Regions from separate parts of the Streptomyces sp. VNUA24 genome, predicted to be linked through region 3. Evidence: riboswitches for the same ligand, from Rfam matches in the RefSeq annotation. Region 3 holds a riboswitch; each other region holds the start of a gene.

Evidence for each region. A riboswitch is a leader RNA that binds a small molecule or an ion and turns the genes downstream of it on or off. The one in region 3 is predicted to bind cyclic di-AMP.
Region 1: linked by a shared signal. The riboswitch ahead of PYR72_RS26235 (M23 family metallopeptidase) and the one ahead of PYR72_RS14420 (M23 family metallopeptidase) in region 3 are both predicted to bind cyclic di-AMP.
Region 2: linked by a shared signal. The riboswitch ahead of PYR72_RS32555 (hypothetical protein) and the one ahead of PYR72_RS14420 (M23 family metallopeptidase) in region 3 are both predicted to bind cyclic di-AMP.

What each region holds. Positions count from the first base shown of each region.
Region 1 is NZ_CP119143.1:6,120,370-6,127,834, forward strand. It holds gene PYR72_RS26215 (dihydrofolate reductase family protein) at 1-147, opposite strand, end outside; gene PYR72_RS26220 (MarR family transcriptional regulator) at 197-790, shown strand; gene ribA (GTP cyclohydrolase II) at 953-1,612, shown strand; gene PYR72_RS26230 (PP2C family protein-serine/threonine phosphatase) at 1,729-2,841, shown strand; cyclic di-AMP (ydaO/yuaA leader) riboswitch at 3,105-3,266, shown strand; gene PYR72_RS26235 (M23 family metallopeptidase) at 3,277-4,338, shown strand; gene PYR72_RS26240 (aldo/keto reductase) at 4,503-5,447, shown strand; gene PYR72_RS26245 (PrsW family intramembrane metalloprotease) at 5,472-6,845, opposite strand; gene trmB (tRNA (guanosine(46)-N7)-methyltransferase TrmB) at 6,944-7,465, opposite strand, start outside.
Region 2 is NZ_CP119143.1:7,600,274-7,607,738, reverse strand. It holds gene PYR72_RS32590 (hypothetical protein) at 1-139, opposite strand, end outside; gene PYR72_RS32585 (hypothetical protein) at 359-946, opposite strand; gene PYR72_RS32580 (hypothetical protein) at 1,129-1,383, opposite strand; gene PYR72_RS32575 (peptidoglycan-binding protein) at 1,415-2,257, opposite strand; gene PYR72_RS32570 (hypothetical protein) at 2,298-2,621, opposite strand; gene PYR72_RS32565 (hypothetical protein) at 2,694-3,191, opposite strand; partial or broken gene PYR72_RS32560 (IS5/IS1182 family transposase) at 3,238-3,451, shown strand; cyclic di-AMP (ydaO/yuaA leader) riboswitch at 3,708-3,923, shown strand; gene PYR72_RS32555 (hypothetical protein) at 3,931-4,188, shown strand; gene PYR72_RS32550 (hypothetical protein) at 4,354-7,465, opposite strand, start outside.
Region 3 is NZ_CP119143.1:3,456,539-3,464,003, forward strand. It holds gene PYR72_RS14400 (DUF5998 family protein) at 1-79, opposite strand, end outside; gene PYR72_RS14405 (GNAT family N-acetyltransferase) at 235-3,129, opposite strand; gene PYR72_RS14410 (HPr family phosphocarrier protein) at 3,320-3,601, shown strand; gene PYR72_RS14415 (GntR family transcriptional regulator) at 3,780-4,484, opposite strand; gene PYR72_RS14420 (M23 family metallopeptidase) at 4,685-5,473, opposite strand; cyclic di-AMP (ydaO/yuaA leader) riboswitch at 5,487-5,656, opposite strand; gene PYR72_RS14425 (pitrilysin family protein) at 5,871-7,259, opposite strand; gene PYR72_RS14430 (pitrilysin family protein) at 7,256-7,465, opposite strand, start outside.

The sequences.
Region 1 (7,465 bases), 2.7 Mb from region 3:
GATCAGGATGGCGTCGACGGAGGCGCGCACCTCGTCGACCCGGTCGAAGTCGGCCGGGCTCGACAGCAGCAGCCGCTCGGGTCCGGTGTCGTCCAGGAAGCCGTCCAGGGAGACGGCGGCGGACAACAGGACGTAGGGCTGGGGCATGGGACGCGCTCCCTTGGTTCAAGTTTTAAACAATACCTACACTGTACGTATGACGACCCGCTGGCTCACCCCCGACGAACAGCGTGCCTGGCGCGCCTACGTGGCCGCGAGTTCCCTTCTGGAGGACGCGCTCGACCGCCAGCTCCAGCAGGAGGCCGGCCTGCCGCACCTCTACTACTCCATGCTGTCCGCGCTCTCCGAGACGCCGGAGCGCCGCATGCGGATGACCGAACTCGCCGAGCGCCTGAAGATCACGCGCAGCCGGCTGACGTACGTCGTGACCAGGCTGGAGAAGGACGGCCTGGTGCGGCGCGAGGACTGCCCGTGGGACAGGCGCGGCAGCGTGGCCGTGCTCACCGACGAGGGCATGACCCTGCTGGAGCGCACGGCGCCGGGGCATGTCGAGACGGTGCGCAGGGCCGTCTTCGACCATCTCGCCCCCGAGCAGATCAGCCAGTTCGAGGAGATCTGCGGGGCCATCGCGGCAGCGATCCAGGGCGGCAGCCCCCTCGCGGCCCCCGGCTCGGACGACCTCCCGTGGCGCCGCCGCGCATGCCCGTCGAGCCAGCAGGGGCAGCAGGGCGAGCCGGGCGGGTCGGGCGAGCGGGACCCGGGCGGGTCGGGCGAGCGGGACCGCGCCTGAGGGGCGTGCGGCACCGGCGCATGGCCTCGCGGCGCATGACGGGAATGTGACGTACCCCCAAATCAGTTGCTTGAAATTTGAAGCACGGGTTAGAGTCACTCCGAGCGTTGTGCTTCAAAACTGAAGCACAACGACACCCCGCACCAGGACCGGAGAACCCGCATGCCCGACATTCCCGCTGCCACCCCGCGTGCCCGCGTCCGGGTGCCGCTGCGTTTCCAGGACGGTTACGCCGTCGACGCCGAACTGGTCACCTTCCACGGCCTGGTCGACGGCCAGGAGCACCTGGCGATCGTCCTCGGGGACCCCGCCCCCGGCACGGACCCCCTGGTCCGGCTGCACTCCGAGTGCCTGACCGGCGACGTCTTCGGTTCCGCACGCTGCGACTGCGGTCCGCAGCTGCGCGAGGCGGTGGAGCGGATCGCCGAACGCGGTGGCGTCCTCCTCTACCTCCGCCAGGAGGGCCGGGGCATCGGCCTCTACAACAAGCTCGACGCGTACGCCCTCCAGGACCAGGGGCTCGACACCTACGAGGCCAACGCGGCCCTCGGTCTGCCCGAGGACGCCCGCGACTACACGGCGGCGGCCCAGATGCTGGGTGCCCTCGGCATCGACGAGCTGGACCTGCTCTCGAACAACCCCGACAAGGCGCAGCAGCTCCGCGACCTCGGCGTGGGCGTCCGTCACCGCGTCCCCACCGGTGTCTTCACCACCGCCCACAACGTCCGCTACCTGCGCGCGAAGGTCCTCCAGACCCAGCACACGCTCCCCCTGCCGGAGCTGACGGGACTGACGGGACTGGCAGGAGTGACGGCGGGCTGACCCCGGCGAGGGTCGCTCCCCTGCCCTCCGTCAGAAGGGCCCTAGCCCACTCGGCCCCGCCGACTGGCCCCGCGCCCCGCCCACGGAAACCCTGTTTCCGTGGGCACGGAGAACGGATGGCGGGTGTGAGGGAGCCGGTCGGGCGGCGGTTCTCGTTCCTCCGTACGCTCACACGCGCCGTCCCGGCCCTGCTGATCACCGTCGGACTCTTCTACGACCACTTCACCCCGCGTGAGTTCACGGCGGTCCCCTTCTTCACCGCCGCGCCCCTGGTGGCGGCCCCGCTCTTCTCGCTGCACGGCACGGTGATCACCGGGATCGTCTCGATCTCCGGGGTCAGCGCCGTGCGCGGCTACTACGGCGACACGGGGCAGGTGGACGCGATCACCGAGATCGCCACGGTGGTCACCGTCGCCGTACTGGCCGTACTGATCAACCGTCTCGTCCGCCGCAGCGACGCCCGGCTCGCCACCGCCCGGGAGATCGCCGAGGCGGCGCAGCGGGCCGTCCTGCCGGTGCCGCAGGAGCGGATCGGCGGGCTGGAGATCGCCGCGCGGTACGAGGCCGCGCAGGCGGGGGCGTCGATCGGGGGCGATCTGTACGCGGTGCAGGACTCGCCCCACGGCGTACGGCTGATCGTGGGCGACGTGCGCGGCAAGGGGCTCGGCGCGGTGTCGGCGGTGGCGGTGCTGATCGGCGCGTTCCGGGAGGCGGCCGAGCAGGAGTCGACGCTCGAAGCGGTCGCCCAACGGCTGGAGCGGGCGCTGGCCCGGGAGGCGACCAGGCGGGAGGCCGCGCTGCGGGACGCGGCGGTGGAGTACGAGGGGTTCGTGACGGCCGTGCTGGCGGAGTTCCCGCACGGGGCCGGGCGCGCCCGGATCGTCAACCGGGGGCATCCCTCCCCCCTCCTGCTGCTCGCCGACGGCACCCTGTGCTCCCTGGACGCGCCGCGGCCGGCCCTCCCGCTGGGCATGGAGGACCTGGGCGCCTGGCCCGACCGCGCGGAGGAGGCCGGGTTTCCGCGGGGGGCCACGCTCCTGTTCCACACGGACGGGCTCTCGGAGGCGCGGGACGCGTGCGGTGTCTTCTACGATCCGATCGAACGTCTGTCCGGGCGGGTCTTCTCCGCGCCGCGCTCCCTGGTGACGACCCTGGCGGACGAGGTGCGCCGGCACACGGGGGACGGTACGACGGACGACATGGCCCTGCTGGCGGTCCGCCGGCCGTGACCGCGGGCGGGTGCGGGGCCGGTGACCGCCTCTATATCACCCAGCGTGGCTGTTCGACCGTTCTCCGTAGACGTGCTGATGTCCCGTCAGAACTTTTGTTACTCCTGAGGCAAGTCAACTCGCCCGTTTTAAACCCCTCATGACCCGTAAAGTCCAGCAGAGGGGCCGGAACGATCATTCAGAACAGCTTGGAATGGAGTACTCACGTCTATTAACGTTCGATAACGCAGCGCGGTCGTCCCAGCCGTCACAAGAGACGGCTCCGTGCTCACGCGCCGAATCCCGCAAGGGAACCGGGGAACCACCACCCTGGGGTGAATCGCACGGAGACCGTCGTGGCAGTCCGCACGACCGGTTTACGCGCGTAGGAGACCTTCCTGCTCCGAACCCGTCAGCTAACCCGGTAGGCGAGGAGGAAGGAAGGAGTACGCCCACGTGGCGTCGAACCGGTCCGCGACCGAAGCCCCAGTCGTGCCGAGCCAACGCGAAGGCGAGAGCCGGACGTTCGGCTACGGCAGCTACAACAGCGACAACGAGGGCCCCTGGCAGGAGTGGAATCCCAGCGAGGACACCCTGCGCCCCGCTCGCGGCCGGCACCGTGTCGCCAAGAAGACCGGTGTACTCGCCCGTGGCGGTCTCGGCCGCAGCTCCACCGTCCTCGGCGTCGGTGTCATAGCCGCCGTCAGCGGCGCCGGCATGGCCAGCGCGCAGTCCGGCAAGGCCCCGGTGTCCATCTCGATGCCCGACATGCCGAACGTCGGCTCGGTCTTCGAGGACGAGGCCGAGGAGCCGGAGCCCGAGGCGTCCAGGACGCCGCTCAGCAGCGCCGGCCTGACCCCCGCCGAGGCCCAGCAGGGCACCGCGGACGCCGGTGAGGCCCTGCGCGCCCGCATCATCGCCCAGGCCGAGTCCCAGCAGGACGCCTTCGACAAGGCCGCCGCCGAGGCCGCCCAGACCGCCGCCGCGGACAAGGCCGCCGAGCTGGCCGCCCAGGAGAAGAAGGAAGCCGAGGCCAAGGAGGCCGCCGCCAAGAAGAAGGCGGCGGAGGAGGCCGCGGCGAAGAAGGAGGCCGAGCGTCTGGCCTCCCTCGCCACGCAGTTCACGCTGCCCACCTCCTCCTACACCCTCACCTCCACCTTCGGCCAGGCCGGCCCCTACTGGTCCTCCGGCTACCACACCGGCCTCGACTTCGCCGCCCCGACCGGCACCCTGATCAAGGCCGTCGGCAGCGGCACGATCACCCAGGCCGGCTACGAGGGCTCCTACGGCTACAAGACCGTCCTCACCCTCGATGACGGCACCGAGATCTGGTACGCCCACCAGTCCTCCATCGGCGTCAGCGTCGGCCAGAAGGTCGCCACCGGCGACGTCATCGGCCGCGTGGGCGCCACCGGCAACGTGACCGGCGCCCACCTCCACATGGAGGTCCACACCGGCGGCTCGGCCAACGGCATCGACCCGGCGGCGTGGCTGCGCAGCAAGGGCCTGACCCCGTAGAGCGGTCGGACGACGAACGACGACGCCGCGTGGGTCCGTGAGGACCGCGCGGCGTTCGTCGTCCCCGGGACCGGCCTCCGCTCGGACGCCTCGCTCCCACGGCTTCACGCGGCGTTCACGCCAGGGCGGAATGCGGGCGTCCGCCGGGCTGGTTGAGGGATGACATGACTTCTCTTCGCAAGCTGGGCACGTCCGACATCGAGGTCTTCCCCCTCTCCCTCGGCGGCAACGTCTTCGGGTGGACGGCCGACGAGGCACAGTCCTTCGCCGTCCTCGACGCCTACACGGCCGCCGGGGGCAACTTCGTCGACACCGCCGACTCCTACTCGGCCTGGGTGGAGGGCCACACGGGCGGTGAGTCCGAGAGCATCATCGGCAGGTGGGTCAGGTCCCGGGGCAACCGGGACGACGTGGTCATCGCGACCAAGGTGAGCCAGCACCCCGAGTACCAGGGGCTGACGGCGGCCAACATCAAGGCCGCGGCCGACGCCTCCCTCGCCCGCCTCGGCACGGACCGCATCGACCTCTACTACACGCACTTCGACAAGCCCGAGGTGCCGGTGGAGGAGATCGTCACCGCCCTCGACGACCTGGTGAAGGCCGGCAAGGTGCGGGCGATCGCCGCGTCCAACATCACCCCCGAGCGTCTGAAGGCGTCCCTGGACTTCTCGGACGCCGAGGGCCTGGCCCGCTACGTGGCCGTCCAGCCGCACTACAACCTGGTCTCCCGGGACACCTACGAGGGCCCGCTGCAGACCGTCGCCGCCGACGCCGGCCTCTCCGCCGTCCCGTACTTCGCCCTCGCCAAGGGCTTCCTCACGGGCAAGTACCGCCCCGGCATCACGGTCGACAGCCCCCGGGCGGCCGGTGCCGGCGCCTATCTCGCGACTCCGGCCGGCACCCGCGTCCTCGCGGCCCTCGACGAGATCGCCGAAGCCCGTGGGGCCGCCCACGCCACCGTCGCCCTCGCCTGGCTCGCGGCCCAGCCGACCATCGCCGCGCCGATCGCCTCCGCGCGCAACCTCGACCAGCTCCCGGACCTGCTGGCCGTCGCCGACCTCACCCTCACCCCCGAGGAGCTGCGGCGCCTGACCGACGCGTCGGCGTAGCCCACACGGCCCCGGCGGCGGGTCCTAGGAGCGGTACGGGTTGTACCCGGGGTACGCGGCCACTCCGTAGGCCACCGGCTGGGGGTGGGGCCCGTACCCGCCGTACCCGCTGTATCCGGCGTACGCCCCGTACTCGTAGCCGTACCCGTGCCCATAGCCATAGCCATAGCCGTACCTGGGCTCGGCGTCCCGTCCGGCGTACCCCATCGCCGGGCGGGCCACCTCCCGCCGCCGCCACAGCTCGAACAGCAGCTCCCGCTCACGGAGCGCGAAGTCGCTCCCGGCGCGCCCCCGCAGGCCCCGGTGCCGGAGGAACGCCAGCCGTGTCGCGTACGCCTCGTACTCCGCCACCGACCGCGCCCCGGCCTTCCCGAAGTGATGGGCCGCGTACTCCCGCGCCACCCGCCTGGCCCGCATCGAGCCCAGCACGTACGGCTCGGGCGGGGTCAGCCAGCCCGCGGCCGCGTACGCCGGCAACGCCTCCCGCACGGTCCGCAGCTCCCGCTGCCGGGCCCAGATCACCCACCACGTCAGCAGTCCGAACGCCGGCACCATGAACCCCGCGTACACCGCGAAGAACCCGTACTCCCCGAAGGTCGCCGAGCCGTTCCACACCGAGTGCATCGCCATGGCGAGCAGCAGCCCGCTGAGCGGCACGAGGACGCGTCGACCCCGCTGCCAGTCGGCGGAGACCGCCGCCACCCCGAAGCCGATCCCCGTCAGCACGGTGAACAGCGGATGCGCGAACGGCGACATGATCACGCGCACGAAGAAGGTGGCCGCGGTGACCGACGCCAGCCCGGTCCCCCCGCTGAGCTGGTCGGTCCCGAAGGCGGTGCCCAGATAGAGGATGTTCTCGGTGAACGCGAAGCCGGTCGCGGTGAACCCCGCGATCACCACCCCGTCCACGAGCGAGGTGAAGTCGCGTCGTCTGAACAGGAAGACGAGCAGGACGGCCGCGGCCTTGGCGGTCTCCTCGACCACGGGCGCTATGACCGTGGCGCCCAGGGTGTCGGCGTGCGAGGGATCGGCCGTGGCCGTCGCTATCCAGCGCGTCGCGAAGCTGTTGGCCACGATGGCTATCAGCGCCGCCGCACAGGCCCCCCAGGCGAACGCGAAGACCAGGTTCCGCCAGGGCCCCGGCTCCACCCGGTCCAGCCACCGGAAGGCGGACATGAGCAGCGGCAGCGGCAGCAGGGCCAGCCCCAGTCCGACGAGGAACCCCTCGGTGCCGGTCTGTTCGCGGACGAGCGCGAGGATGACGAGGCCGGAGACGGCGAGCAGCGCGGTCAGCGCGCCGTATCTGACGCTCTTCCGCTGCCACCAGCGCGTGGGCCTGAACGCGTACCCGTCGGCCGAGCCGTGGGGATGCGTCGCGTAGGGGGGACTGGTGGCCATTGCATTGACCCTAACGAGGGAGGGGCCCGCCCGCGACGGCACGTGGTGCGGCCCACCGGACCGCGCCCGCCGCCGGGTTCGGTCCATGACGACGGCCTTCAGACGCCTGTGGGGGGGTGTTCGGGTTGGTCGGACTGCCGCGTCCGCTGTCGCTCCTGCTGCTGTTCACGCTGCTGTACGCGGCGGAAGAGCAGATCGTTCACCACATGACCCTTGTCCAGTCCCTGCCCCTCGAAACGGGTCAGCGGCCGGAAGGCCGGACGTGGCGCGAAACCGCCGTCGGCCCGGGTGTTCTCGAAGTCGGGGTGCGCGGTCAGCACCTCCAGCATCTGTTCGGCGTACGGCTCCCAGTCCGTCGCACAGTGCACGACCGCGCCCGGCGCGAGCCGTGACGCGACGAGCGTGAGGAACTCCGGCTGGATCAGCCGCCGCTTGTGGTGCCGCTTCTTCGGCCAGGGGTCGGGGAAGTACACCCGGAGCCCGTGCAGCGAGGCGGGCGGGAGCATCTCCCGCAGGAGGATGATCGCGTCACCGTTCGCGACCCGGACGTTCGTGAGGCCGTGCTGGTCCGCGAGGTTCAGCAGGTTCCCCTGGCCCGGGGTGTGCACGTCCACGGCGAG
Region 2 (7,465 bases), 4.1 Mb from region 3:
TCCGGATCAGCGCCCTGAGAACCCAGGGGTTGAGCGCGTGGAACGCCTCGAATCGCTGCTGGATGGTCAGGCTGCCGACATCGGCGGGGTGGCGAACGGGCTGGATGGTGCCGAACAACGGCGGCTGTTCGATCAGCAAGGCTCCCCCCTCAGAGATAGACCTAACACGCCTGGAGTGTTGGAATCTATCTTTGGATGGAAGGATTGTCGATCGACAACACCACCGACCACCCCCGGCGGCCCCCTGGATCGCTGCATGAACCCCCCCCTGAACGAATGAAGCGCACCCCTTTGGATGCGCTTCCATTCTATATGCATTTAGGGGTTAGATCAAGGCGCTCAAGCCTCTGACCTGGCCTTATTCGGCGGTCTTGTTCGCCGCCTTACCGCGCGGCACGATCCTGGATCCGGGACCGTCATAACTGCCGTCACGCAGGGCCGCCAAGACTTCCTTGTCGATCCCCCAGTCCACTCCGCGCGCACCCGCCTGTAGCGCGGGTGCGTCTGCAACGACCGGTTCCAGAAGCCAGATCGGCGATCCGGACAGGTTGTAGTCGGCGGGCCGGAACCGGCCCGTACTCATGGCCTTCCGCAGGAGCGCGCCGGACGGAAGCCGGAACAGCGTCACCAACTCGGCCTGACCTACCAACGGGGGGAGTTGCTCAACCTCCCTCACCCAGTAGCCCGGATCCTGCTCCTTGGTCAGCCGCTCAAGCTCCGTGTGATTGAGGTGCTTCGGGCGCGGAGTCGTCTCTCCGAAGCCCTTCACGAACTGGAGGAGCCAGTACGGCGACCCGCTGATGATCCTGGCGGCGCGGTAATCGAGGGTGTGATCCCGGCTAATCCACTGGCTGACCTGGAGTGGCCTCACGTCGTACAACGCGGCGAACTCGACCCTGCCGGCCAGGTACGGCTTCCTTCCCGCCGGCGCCTTGTCCTCTGCCACTCCATCGCCTCCAGCTCACGTCACGTCTGCATATAGATTGTAACCAACGTGGAAGCGGAGTCCGAACCCTGCACACAGGCGATAAGGTGGAGTCTCCAAGAGGTCGAAGACCCCCCGTCGCGAGACGGGGGGTCTTCTTCCATCCTGGGCTCTCGGGCCGCTCGACGTCACCTCATCGTGGCTTAGGTACCCGGCAGGGTGAGCGACGTGCTCTCGTACTTCGGCGGACGTGCGTAGCCGAGCAGCCAGCCGAACCGAGGCGACAGGTGCTCCTCGGCGAGTCGGAACACGCCGTAGTAGGCAAAGGTGGCGACCGGGGTCAGGACCCCCGTGACGGCCGTGGCGTCGAGATCGAGTCCGTGCCGAAGGGCGACCGCGACGAGCCAGCCGACCGCAGCCGGGACTCCCGTACGCAGCAGCGAGGCGTAGAGGTTCATGGGGATGTGCTCCTTGAGCTGTTGAGGGAGGTCAGGCGAAGAGACGGCGCCAGGTCTCCGGCCCGGGGTAGCCGTCTGCGTCGGAGCCGCTCCACTTCTGGGCGTGCTGGAAGTCGACGACGTTGAGGCGGTCCGCCTCACCCCAGTCGCGGGACGGACCGACGCGGTAGTGCTTGCTGTAGCCCTTGCGCACGAGTTGCTGGCCCAGCAGGAGAATCGAGGCGTTCGACTTGCCGAGTCCGAAGGCGCTGCGGCCGGGAAACGCCGGCGGGCCGGGCTTCGGCGTCGTCGTGGTCGGCCACTTCGGCATCGGACCCGGGTCCGTGTGCGTGTTCTCGGGCGTCTGGCCGTGGCCGTAGTGCCCGCCCTCCGTCTCCCAGATGTGCTCGCTTCGGTTCGCCTTCCAGGTCGGGGCGCCCATCGGCCAGACGTCCGGCACCCCCCAACTCCGCGCCCAGGCCAGGATCTTGTCGAGTCCCTTGGCCGGGGTGTCCCGGACGGTCGCGTACGACGTCCCGTTCACGCGGCAGTACGGGAAGAACAGCGTCTCGACTTGGAGACACACCTTCCCGGTGCGGTTGGTCCGGGTGCCGCCGGCGGTGTCGACGACCGACTTGGACCGGCTGTTCGCCGGGTAGAACTGGGCGGTCCTGCCTGTGAAGGGATCCCAGAGGAGATGCGGTGCGGCTCCCTTGCCGCCACTGGTGAAGTACTGCACGAGCTTGTCGAACGCGACGAGATCGGCGGGCTTGGTCGCCGTGGCGTTCTTGTCCCACGTGATGTGCCAGATGACGCGTGGGTCGTACTGCGAGTCGGTGGGTGCGATGTCGCTGAGCGGGTGCCGCTCAGCGCCAGGCAGCCAGAGATCAGGCATGGCGCGTTCCTTGTTCTCCCCCGCGCCTGCTGTTCTGAGCCTACAGTCCGAGCTTGCCGGTCACGATCGCGACGATCACTCCCACCACGACCGGCGCCACGAGGGCGGTGAGAGCCAACCGTCGTACGCCGCGGGCCTCTTGGCGCTCCGTCTCGCGCTCGCGCTGCATCTGGGCGATGTCGTCCTCGACGGCTTTGATCCGTACCTCGTCAGTCCGCCGGTCGGCGTCGTACTGGATCTTCGTGACCATCTCGGCGAGCCGTGCGCTGAAGGCAGCGAAGTCGGCGCGTAGGTCGTCGCGCATCTGCTGCATGGCCCGCAGCAGTTCCCACGGCGTGGGGTCCTGTCCCGGCGGCGCGGTCACGGCACTCCCTTCGGCAGCCCCGCGCCGCTGAGGATCAGCCTACGCGTTCCTTCCCTTGTGTTTGCAGCAGTCCTACTCGGATTTCTCGGAACCCTCCTCGCTCGCTCCCGAGATCCCGCCGCCGACGAATACCACGCTCAGCGCGAGGGCGGCTACACCGACGGCTGCCACTGCCCCCATCCCCGCCCAGAGGAAATGCTTGTTCTCGCGGTCCTTCTCGCCTACCCGCCGCACGTTTTCGTCGTAGCGGTCGTGGAGGGACTCCCGCTGTACCCAGCTGAGGTCATCACGACCGAGGTCGGCTCGCAGTGCGTCCCTCTGGTCCTGCGAAGCCTTGAAGAAGTGGTTCTGACTGTTCTCGTTGGCCGCGAGAGTAGACTTGTGGGCCTCTTTGACCGCATCGATATTGTCCTTGCCCAGGTCCTTGAAGGCAGGGAACTGCTCAATGATCTTGAGCCGCACTTTAGTGGGCATCTCGGGCATCGATGCCACGAAATTGAGCACCTTGTCCTTGGACAGGTTCCGCCAGTTCGAGATACCCAACTTCCGTTTGACTACTGCTTCGTCCACGTCGCCCTTTCCCTGACTTCGCCCATCGTCCTGTGAGGCATCCCGGATAGTAGCGGTTCCCACCGACAGGCCGGGGATCGTGTCGGTTGAGCTGCGGGATCACTTGGAACCTGTTACCGCAGCGCCAGCGGCGCTTCCGCAAATCCAGGTCGCCAGCCGTTGTAGGACCGGGATGTGTCTTGTACTTGCTGCACGTGAGGATCGGACGGAAGCATCTGCCGCGCGGCCCCGGTTCAGGCTCGGGCATGACATGGCGGCGCCGACAGCGCATGCCGTGGACCCCGTGACGCTGCCTCAACTCGAACTAGACGACATCCCTCAGATGGCGTAGGCGCAGCCCTACTTCCTGACCCGCACTCGCGCCCCGACAGCCGCCTGACCTGGGAAGTTCGCATACGTCCACCCGAACGGGTGAGTGGTGCGAAAGAACACAAACCCCTGGCCCTCCTGGGACTTTCGACCACGGATAGGCCAAGATCCCTCTAACGACAAGCCCTCGCCACCACGGTGAGGCGATCCGGGCGGACGCCGAATCCTGCCGCCGCCCGGATGACCGGTCGACAGATATATGCATCGGCAGGAGTGGAGGACCCAGCGTGACGGGTCGCCGGGACGGTCACACCATGACCGGACCGAGCAGCCCTTGGGATGAAGCCGCGTGTATGCGGCCGGGCAACTTCGCCAGCCCGAATCCGACAGGTCATCCTCCACAGGCGGCTGACGCGAAGGTACAGCCGTCATGTCAACGACGCAGAACAACCCCCAGCCCTCCGGAACCAGCTCCAACGGAGACGGGGGTGATGGGTCCAAGATCCGCAAGTTTGAAGCCGCAGTCATTGTCCTTGTGGGAATCATCGGTGGTTTCTCCGCAGCGACAGGACGACGGATCATGGACCACGTCTCGAATTTCGAGGCGATTTACACAGGCTGCCTAGCAGCAGCCGGATTGTGCGGCTTCATCATCCTGATGTTGAGGTTCATCCGGGGGCAATCTTGACCCGTTAGCACAGCAGGAGGGGCCTTGGCATCTGGCCAAGGCCCTCTTCCTGCACCCCTCTTGACATGAGGTCATAGCACCGAATTCACGCGGCTATGGCCGATTCAAGATATCGTGGGCGCCACTTGAGATCGGGACAGCTCCGAGTTGCCATGATCGAGCCAGTCAGGTGATCGCCTGGCCGATGTAGTCGTCGGCCGAGCCGCAGTCCTCTACCAACAGATAGGCGACGTTGCTGCTGCTGGCGGCGAGCGTCCATGTCTGTGCGACTCCTCCTTGAGCCCCGGTCCAGCACAGTGCGGCCGTGACGTCGCTGCCTGTCGTGTTGGTCAGGATGGTCTGGACGGAAACGGCTGCGTTCGCTGTGGAGGCTTGCAGATTGTTGACCCGTATCTGGTCCTTGTAAATCGTTCCGGACACGCTGTTCTTGCGGATTCGGTATAGCGCGTAGCTGTCACTGGCCGCACTATGCAGTGCCCAGAGGGAGACGCGGTAGGCGCGGCCGGCCTTGAACGTGATGCTGCCGGTGGCGATGAGGGGCGTCTCCGCGCTGGAGAAGGTGACGTTCGCGGTCAGTGTCTTCTGCGCGACAAATCCGCGCCCCTGGGATTTGCCGTAGACGCTGAGGTCTCGGTCGATCGCGAATCCGCTGGATGTGAGCTTGGCAGTGGCCTGGGCGGATGCGGACGGCGCATCGCGGACGTGCAGTTCGATGGATGATCCGGCGTCCGATGTATCGGCGCCGTAGCCGCTGATGTAGGCAACTCCGTTCCCGCTCAGATCGTTTGCGTAGAGGTTGAAGACTCCTCCCGAATAGCCCGGCACGTGGCTTTGCAGGAACACCCCTGTTTCCTGGATCGAACCAGTCACCTTGGGGGCGCTGAGCGAAACGCTCGGAACTTCGTAGGTGGCGGAGGAATCCGAGGCGTACGCGATGGCGGTATTGAGTTCTGCCGGTGCTGACTCATCGGCGCTGCCGGAATAGAACTCAATCGATCCGGTCTCCGGATTGGTGTTTCCGGGGCTGATGACAACTCGCTGCCCGTTCGCGGCAGTTTGGAGGGTGCTGCCGGTGAGGACGGCTCCGTTGATCGTCCTGCCGTTGATGGCATCGGCGTCGAGCTTGTCCGCCGTGATGGCCCCGGCCTTGATGTGGGTTGCTTCGATCGCGCCCGCCGAGATCTTCGTTGCCGTCACGGCGTTGGCCGCGATCTTGTCCGCCGTGACGGAGAGCGCGTTCAGCTTGTCCGTGGTGATGGACAACGCCGCGACCTTCTCAGCCGTGACAGCCAGGGCCGCGATCTTCTCGGCGGTCACCGCTCCCGCGAGGATCTTGGGCGCGGTGACGGCGCCGTCGGCGATCTGTACACCCGGGACCACCGGTCGGACGACTGCGTTGTCCCACAGCACGGCCCCGGCGGTCGACTGGTATGTCTCGACCCAGACCGTGGCCGCGGTGGTGTTGGCCGGCGCAGTGACCGTAGCGGCAAGGCGCTGCCACGAGCCGCGGGCCGGGACGTCCACCTGGGCGACGCCGAAGCCGACGGTAGCGCCCGCGCCGTCCTGCCACCGGGCGTAGAACTTGAGCGCACCTCCCGCCCAGTCGGTGGACGCGTTGGCGTCGATGGCGAGGTAGAGCTGCTCTCCGCTCAGGATCGGCATCGACGTGAGATTCAGGGACCGTGTCGTGGCGGCCGTCGCCGTGGCGTCGACGCGGAGTGCCTTCGCAGAGCCGTTGCCGCCGGAGACGACGGACCATACGTTCGTGGCGATCGCCGCGGTGTAGGCGCCCTCGAACGAAGGGTCGCCGAGCACGTTGGTGCCGCCCGCGACAACCAGCTTGTCCGTGGAGATCGAGGCCGCCGCGATCTCGGTCGCCGTGACCGAATTCGCGGCGATCTCACGGCCCGTGATCGCATCGGCCGCTACCTTCCCGGCGATCACCGAGTCGGCTGCGAGCGCGGCGGCGGTCACCGAACCGCTCACGAGGTTGGTCGCGTCGACGATCCCGGTCTTCAGCGCCTCGATGGCAACGGCGTCGACCTGCATGACGGCCGGGGAGCCGGAGACGCCCATCGAGGCGTAGTTGAGCCACAAGTAGGGGGTGATGAAGCGGACGGCGTCGTGCACGGTGCCGGGCGAGCGCGGGTCGTTGTTAGGACCGGCGGAGCCTGCGGATGCGCGGTCCTTGAGGTAGCCGACGACTGTGACCCAGCCGTCCGTGGTCGGCAGCGATCGGTACGACGCCGCGACGTAGTAGTGGCTGTTCGGGGCGTTCGCCCCGGCGCGGTTGACCAGGGTGGTCTGGTCTGCGCCCACGCCGAGTACGCCGACGTAGAACGCGTCCGCGCCAACGGCGAGTTGGGCTGTAGCCCTGATCCGGGCACTGATCCGGTATAGGACACCGGGCTCGTAGGGGACGAGGGTCGTGCCACGGAGGCGGACGAAGCCGCGGGCCTCGCCGACGTTCCGGCCGGTGGGAGCGTCCGGTACGCCGGTGAGGTGCGCCCACGTGGCGCCGCTTCCCTGGTCGGTGGTCTGCCAGGCGGCGGCCTCGCCCATGGTGTCGACGAGGCGCTGGCTGGTGGCGTCCGCGAGCGCGCCACCGAGCGAGCTGAGGGTGATCGCGCCGCTCGCGACCTTGCCCAGCGTCACAGAGTTGGCGGCGAGCTTCTCTGCAAGCACCGCGCCGTCCGCGAGCGCGGTGGAGTTGACGGCCCCGAGGGCGAGCGCCGCCTCGGTGACCGCGTTACGGGCGAGTTTGGTTTCGTCGATGATCGCGTTGACGAGGTCGTCGGGGACGGCCTTGCGGGCCTGGCCCTGCGCAGCCGACGAGGGCTGTCCGGCCGTGCCGGAGGTGTTGACCGCGATCAGGCGCACCCAGAGCGGGGTGTAGGTGTCGACGGCGAGGGTGATGCTTCCGCTGGCGGCCATGTGGAAGGCGGCCACCGGGCTGCTGGTGTCCGGTTCGGCGTCGGCGGTCGCCGTCAGGTGGACCTGGACTTCGGCCAGATCGAGCGGGGCGGTCTCGGCGTCCGTCCACGTTCCAGGCCAGGTCACGGTGAGCCCGGACAGCGCGGACTCGACCACGGGCGGCGTCGGGGTGGGAGGCGGCGGCCCGTTGTGGGCGACGAAACCCACGGTGCCGTCGTCTTGGAAGCCCATGCTGCCGCGCAGGGTGCCGTCCTGGTCATAGACCTCGATCGCGCCGTGCTCGACGGACGAGTACGCCATGCGGGCGGTGCGGGTGGTGCGGGCCAACTGCCGTTCCAGGACG
Region 3 (7,465 bases):
CGGCCACGAGGGCCGGGTAGTAGCCGCTGCGCTCGATCGCCGCACGCAGCCCCTGGGTCGTCGTACTGGTCTTGGCCATGATGTCCATCCTACGGGGGCGCACTGACTGCGAGGGACCGCTCTGCCGTCTCCGTTCTGTCGTGGACGGATCAAGTGGACGGATCGATGCGGGCAGCCGCGCGCCGGGCCCCGCGGGTCGCGGGTCGTCCCCGGCGCTCCCGCGGCGGGCGTCCCTCAGTAGACCGGCAGCGTCCTCGGGCCGAGGTCGTCGCGCAGGGGCGGGCGGGCGAGCCGGACGGTGGCGCCGAGGACGCTCAGACCGTGCGGGGCGACGACGACGGGTTCGAGGGAGACCGCCACGACCTCGGGGTGGTCGTCGACCAGCCGCGAGACGCGCAGCAGCAACTCCTCCAGCGCGTCCGTGTCGACGGGGGCGGAGCCCCGCCAGCCGAAGAGGAGCGGCGCCGTCCTGATCGACCGGACCAGTGAGGCCGCGTCCCGTTCGGTGGCCGGAATCAGGCGGTGGGCCATGTCGCCGAGCAACTGCGAGGCGGGTCCCGCGAGCCCGAACGAGAGCACGGCTCCGGCGGCCGGGTCCACCACCGTCCGGACGATCGTGTCGACCCCGCGCGGGGCCATGCCCTGCACGACCGGGCGCAGTTCCCCGGGGCTCCCGAACAGCTCGGTCAGCTCCGTGTACGCCCGGCGCAGCTGCTCCTCGTCCGCCAGGTCGAGCCGGACGCCGCCGAGGTCGGCCCGGTGCCGCAGGTGCGGGGCGGTGGTCTTGAGCGCGACGGGGTAGCCGATGGCCCCGGCCGCCCGCGCCGCCTCGTCGGGGGTGGGGGCGGGCCACGCCTGCCGCAGGCGGATGCCGTACCGCCCGAGCAGCGCGCCCGCCTCCTCGGCGCCGAGCGTGAGCCCCTCACCCCTGGACAGCAGCGCGTCGATCCGCTCGGCCGCCCCCTTCTCGTCGATGTCCTCGTACGCGGGCACCCGTCCCGGTTCCGCCGCCTCCCGCCGCCACTGCGCGTAGTGGACGGCCTCGGAGAGCGCGCGGACGGCCCGCTCGGCGGCCGGGTAGGCGGGAATGAGCCGGGAGGAGGGCTCGGTCGCGGCGCCCGTCGCCTCTCCCGCCTCCGGCGTCGCCCGGACCTCGGCGGCGGCCGGCAGCTCGCGCGGCAGGGGGGCGGGGCCGTCGGTGCCGGGGGCCCGGTCGCCGGCCTGCGGTGCCGTGCCGGGCGCCCGGTCGCCGGCCTGCGGTGCCGTGCTGGCCGCCGCCGACAGTGCCTCGGCCAGCCCGCCCAGCTCGACATGGACGACGAGCACCGGCTTCGAGGGGTTCGCGGCGGCGGCCGAGCGCAGCGCCTCGGCCAGGGCCGCGTCCCCCGGAGACGTCTCCCCCAGGGTCGGTATGGCCGTCACCACCACCGCGTCGCACGTGTCGTCGGCGAGCGCCCGGGACAGGGCCGCGTGGAAGTCCCGTGCCGAGGCCCCGGTCGTCAGGTCCAGCGGCCGGAGCGGGCTCAGCCCCTCGGAGAGGCAGGCGTCGTACGTGAGCATCCCCAGCGACTCGGAGTTCCCGAGGATCGCCACCCGGGGCCCCGCCGGCAGCGGCTGCCGGGCCAGCAGCAGCCCCGCGTCGACCAGTTCCGTGATCGTGTCGACCCGGATCACGCCGGCCTGCCGCAGCAACGCGGACACGGTGGTGTGCGGCAGCTCGGTGGCGCGGACGGCGTGCCCCTGCGGCGCGGAACCGTGACGCGCTCCCTGCACCACCACGAGCGGCTTGACCGCCGCCGTGCGCCGGGCGAGACGGGTGAACTTGCGCGGGTTGCCGATGGACTCCAGGTACATGAGGACGACATCGGTGTCCGGGTCCTCGTACCAGTACTGCAGGACGTCGTTGCCGGAGACGTCCGCGCGGTTGCCGGACGACACGAACGTGGAGACGCCCGTGACACCGGTGACCCCTCCCCCGCGCCGGTGCAGCCGGGACAGCAGCGCGATGCCGATGGCGCCGGACTGGGCGAAGAGGCCGATGCGCCCGGAGCGCGGCGCCTCGGGGGCGAGCGAGGCGTTGAGCCGCACGTCCGGGGCGGTGTTGATGATCCCGAAGGCGTTGGGGCCGATGATGCGCATGCCGTAGGTGCGTGCCTGGCGCACCAGTTCGCGCTGGCGCTCGCGCCCGTCGGGGCCGCTCTCGGCGTACCCGGCGGAGATGACGACGAGCCCCTGCACGCCGTGTTCCCCGCACTCGGCGACGACCTCGGGGACGTGTGCGGCGGGGACGGCGACGACCGCGAGGTCGACGGGCTCGCCGATGTCGGTGACGGACCGGTGGGCGGGCACCCCGTCGATGTCCTTCTCGTCCTCGCCGAGGGCCCTGTTCACCGCGAACAGCCGCCCGGTGAAGCCCGCGGCCCGGAGGTTGGCGAGGACGCCGCGGCCCACTCCCCCCGGTGTGCGCCCGGCGCCGACGACGGCGACCGAGCCGGGGGCGAGCAGACGCTGCACGGACCGGGCCTCGGCGCGCTGCTCCCGGGCGCGCTGCACGGCGAGGGAGCGGTCGGTGGGCTCCAGGCCGAACTCCAGGCGGACGACGCCGTCCTCGAAACTGCGCCTCTGCTGGTACCCGGCGTCGGTGAACACCTTGATCATCTTGCTGTTGGCGGGAAGCACCTCGGCGGCGAAGCGTCTGATGCCGCGTTCGCGGGCGACGGCGGCGATGTGTTCGAGGAGGGCGGAGGCGACGCCGCGGCCCTGGTGGGCGTCCTGGACGAGGAAGGCGACCTCCGCCTCGTCGGCGGGGGCGGACGCGGGCATCCCGTCGGGGCCGATGCGGTCGTAGCGTACGGTGGCGATGAACTCGCCGCCGACCGTGGCGGCGAGCCCCACCCGGTCCACGAAGTCGTGGTGAGTGAAGCGGTGGACGTCCTTGGCGGACAGGCGAGGGTACGGCGCGAAGAAGCGGTAGTACTTCGACTCGTCCGAGACCTGCTCGTAGAAGCTGACCAGACGCTCGGCGTCATCGACGGTGATGGGCCTGATGCGTGCGGTGCCGCCGTCGCGCAGCACCACGTCGGCCTCCCAGTGGGCGGGGTACTCGTGCCGGTCCGACGAGGTCTGCATGGGCCCCAGAGTACGGCTCGCGTCCGGCTGTGGCGCGGGGCAGTCTGGGGAAGCACAACAGAAGCGCGAGAGCCGGTTCGTGGCCAGGCCGTGGGCCCGTTCCACTCCGTCGCGCCATATGGGAAACTGGTCTAGACAACCCGGTCCAGACCACTCTGCACCACCCGAGACACCTGAAGGGCAGCATCACATGGCTGAGCGCCGCGTCAACGTCGGCTGGGCCGAGGGCCTCCACGCCCGACCCGCATCCATCTTCGTCCGGGCCACCACGGCCTCCGGTATCCCCGTGACGATCGCCAAGGCCGACGGGAACCCCGTCAACGCGGCCTCCATGCTGGCGGTCCTGGGCCTCGGCGCCCAGGGCGGCGAGGAGATCGTGCTCGCCTCCGAGGCCGAGGGCGCGGACGCCGCGCTCGACCGTCTGGCCAAGCTCGTGGCCGAGGGACTGGAAGAACTCCCCGAGACGGTCTGAACCACCGGGCGACCGGCCGGCCCGAACGGAAAAAGGCCCTGAAAGGCCGGCCGTACACATGTGGAGGGCTCGTCCGATTTATCGGGCGGGCCCTTCGCCTTTTCGTTCCTTTTCCGTTCTGCGGGCAGCAGAAATAATGCCCCACGGAATTCTTGCCTCTTTGTATACGGCTTCCGTGTTAATGCCGCAGGCTCGGCGTGTTTACGGGGTGTTGCGAAGTCCTCACACGGTCCGGGCGGTCGGGCCCGCCGGCCCCGCCCGGAAATCGGAACCGGTGCGCGGCGGTGGCACGCTCGGTGTGCAGGGACGTGATCGTGCGGGCCCGGTCGCTGTCCCCGCGCGCGACGGCGTCCACGATCCCGCCGTGCTCCGCCCAGGACTCCACCGGGTCGGCGGGCGCCTCGACCGCGTACATCCACGCGATCTTGTGCCGCAGCTGGGCGAGTGTCGAGGTCAGGGCAGGGCTGCCGGACGCCTGTGCGAGCGTCTCGTGGAACCAGCCGCCCAGGGAGCGCAGATCCTCGCTGGTGCCCCTCCTGGCCCGCTCCTGGCCCAGCCTGACGAGGCCGCGCAACACCTTGAGGTGCGCCTCCGTGCGGCGCTGGGCGGCCCTGGCGGCACCCAGCGGCTCCAGCAGCATGCGCATCTCCAGCAGGTCGGCAGCCTCCTGCTCGGTCGGCTCGGCGACGCACGCGCCCGCGTGGCGCCGGGTCACCACGAAGCCCTCGGCCTCCAGCGTGCGCAGCGCCTCACGGACGGGGACCCGGCTGACGCCGTACCGGCGGGCGAGCAGTTCCTCGGTGAGGCGGCTGCCGCGCTCGTAGACACCCGCGACGATGTCGTCCCGGATCGCCGTGCATACCGAATGCGCCGGAATACGCATGACCGACCTCCGCCTTAATCCCCGTGAAACGTCGATGATTGACGCGTGTTCCAGCGACTCTATTGCAGCGGGACGGAATTTCCGATGGCGGACCGGAATCCAGGGATATTTTTTGGACAGGAGGCGCGCCACAAGAGGTTCACGCAACGCGAAAGGCCCCGGCTCGTGAGCCGGGGCCTTCGAAGGCGTGGAGCGAGGTGTCAGACGTTCACACCGTGCGCGCGCAGGTAGGAGACGGGGTCCATGTCCGAGCCGTACTCGGCCGTGGTGCGGGCCTCGAAGTGCAGGTGCGGGCCGGTGACGTTGCCGGTCGCCCCGGAGAGGCCGATCTGCTGGCCGGGGGTGACCGTCTGGCCGACGGAGACGCCGATGGACGACAGGTGGCCGTACTGGGTGTACGTGCCGTCGGTCATGCGGATGACGATGTTGTTGCCGTAGGCGCCGCCCCAGCCCGCCTCCACGACGGTGCCGGAGCCGACCGCCAGGACGGCCGTGCCGGTGGCGGCGTGGAAGTCGACGCCGGTGTGGCTGCCGGAGGACCAGACGGCGCCGCCGGCCTTGTAGCCGGTGGAGATGTAGGAGCCGGTGATCGGCGAGACGTAGGTGTTGAGGCGCTCGCGCTCGGCCGCACGGGCGGCGCGGGCCTTGATCTCCTCGCGCTCCTTGGCGGCGGCACGCTCCTGCTCGGCCTTCTCGGCGGCGGCCTTGCGGGCCTCCTCCTGCGCCTTCTTCTTGACCTCGGCGACCTCGGCGGCCTGCTGCTGGGCGGCGGCCTGTGCGTCGACCTGGTCGGCGACCGTGTCACCGAGGACGATGACCTGGTTCAGGCCGGTCTGCTCGACGGCGGGCTCCTCCGCGGCGAGCGCGGGGCCGGCCAGGGTGCCGATGACGCCGGTGGTGGTGAGAGCGGCGACGCCCACGTTCCTCGTGGTCGTGCGCGACACACGGCCGGGACGGCGGTGCTTGCCAGGGGCGCGGGTGAACGCCATGAAGTGGCTGGTCCTTTCCTTCCTTCTCGCCTACCGGGTTAGCTGACGGGTTCGGAGCAGGAAGGTCTCCTACGGCTGCCCCCCGTTTCGCGTGGCTCGCGAAGGGCACCCGATTCACCCCAGGGACTTCGGTGGGTCCCCGGCTCCCCAGGCTCGCGCCTCGGGACTCGGCGATGACTGTCCGGTGCCGCGGCTGCGGCGAACATCTGACGAACAGCCGGACCGACGCTAAGTGGGCCGTCTTCGAAATAACAAACGGATCACAGGATTTGTTAACTACGCCACAGGTCAGACACACAACCTCCGCCATCAAACGGACAAAAGTGGGCCCTGGTGACTCTTCCGTCACCAGGGCCTCACTCGTGCGTGTCCTGCCGTCCGGTATCTCCCCGGTTCCCTACTCGGCGGGTACGACGGTGACTTCGCCGATTCCGAGGGCCCTGACCGGCTCCTCGATCTGCGCGGCGTCCCCGACGAGGACCGTCACGAGGCGGTCCACCGGGAAGGCGTTCACGACGGCCGCGGTGGCCTCCACCGTGCCCGTGGCGGCGAGTTGGCGGTACAGCGTCGACTGGTAGTCGTCCGGCAGGTACTGCTCGACCTGGTCGGCCAGCGTGCCCGCCACGGCCGCGGCCGTCTCGAACTTGAGGGGGGCGACCCCGACGAGGTTCTGCACGGCCACATCGCGCTCGGCGTCGGTCAGCCCCTCGGCGGCCAGGGTGCGCAGCACCGTCCACAGATCGTCCAGCGCCGGGCCGGTGTTGGGCGTGTCGACGGAGCCGCTGATGGCGAGCATCGCCGTGCCCGAGCCGTCCGGGGCGGAGCGCAGCACCTGGCCGAACGCGCGCACGCCGTAGGTGTATCCCTTCTCCTCCCGCAGGACGCGGTCCAGCCGGGAGGTGAGGGTGCCGCCGAGGCAGTAGGTGCCGAGCACCTGGGCCGGCCACACACGGTCGTGCCGGTCGGCGCCCACCCGGCCGATGAGCAACTGGGTCTGCACGGAGCCCGGGCGGTCCACGATGATCACGCGCCCGGTGTCGTCGGCGGTCACCGCCGGAACGACGCTGGGCTTGGCAGGGGAGCCGGTCCAGGCGCCCAGGGTGTCCCCCAGCAGCGTGCCGAGGTCGACCCCGGTGAGGTCGCCGACGACCACGGCGGTGGCCGTCGCGGGGCGCACGTGCCGCTCGTAGAAGGCGCGTACGGCCGCGGAGTCGATGCCCTCCACGGTCTCCTCGGTGCCCTGGCGGGGCCGCGACATGCGGGACTCGGCCGGGAACAGCTGCCGGGAGAGCTCCTTGGCGGCCCGCCGGCCCGGGTTGGCGGTCTCGTGCGGGATCTCGTCGAGCCGGTTGGCCACCAGACGCTCGATCTCGCCGTCGTCGAACGCGGGAGCCCGCAGGGCGTCCGCGAGCAGCCCCAGGGCCTTCTCCAGCCGCGACACGGGCACTTCGAGGGACAGGCGTACGCCCGCGTGGTCGGCGTGCGAGTCGAGGGTGGCGCCGCAGCGCTCCAGCTCGGCCGCGAACTCCTCGGCCGTGTGCTTGTCGGTGCCCTCGGAGAACGCCCTGGTCATGATGGTGGCGACGCCGTCGAGGCCGGCCGGCTCCGCGTCCAGGGGCGCGTCGAGGACGACCTCGACGGCGACGACCTGCTGGCCGGGGCGGTGGCAGTGCAGCACGGTCAGGCCGTTGGGCAGAGTGCCGCGCTCGGGCGCGGGGAACGCCCAGGGGCGGGCGTCGCCCGCCTGGGGCTGCGGGTGGAACTCCATGCTCGCGAGCTCGGTCACTTCGCCGACTCCTCGTTCTCGTCGGTGGTCTCGACGGCCTCCGTCTCGGCGGCCGCCTCTTCGGCGTCGTCTTCGGCGTCCTCCTCGCCGGCGACGGGCTCGTACACGAGCACCGCCCGGTTGTCGGGCCGCAGGCGGGCCTTGGCGATCTCCTGGACCTCGTCGGCCGTCACCTCCAGGACCCGGTCGACGGCGGTGAGGGCGAG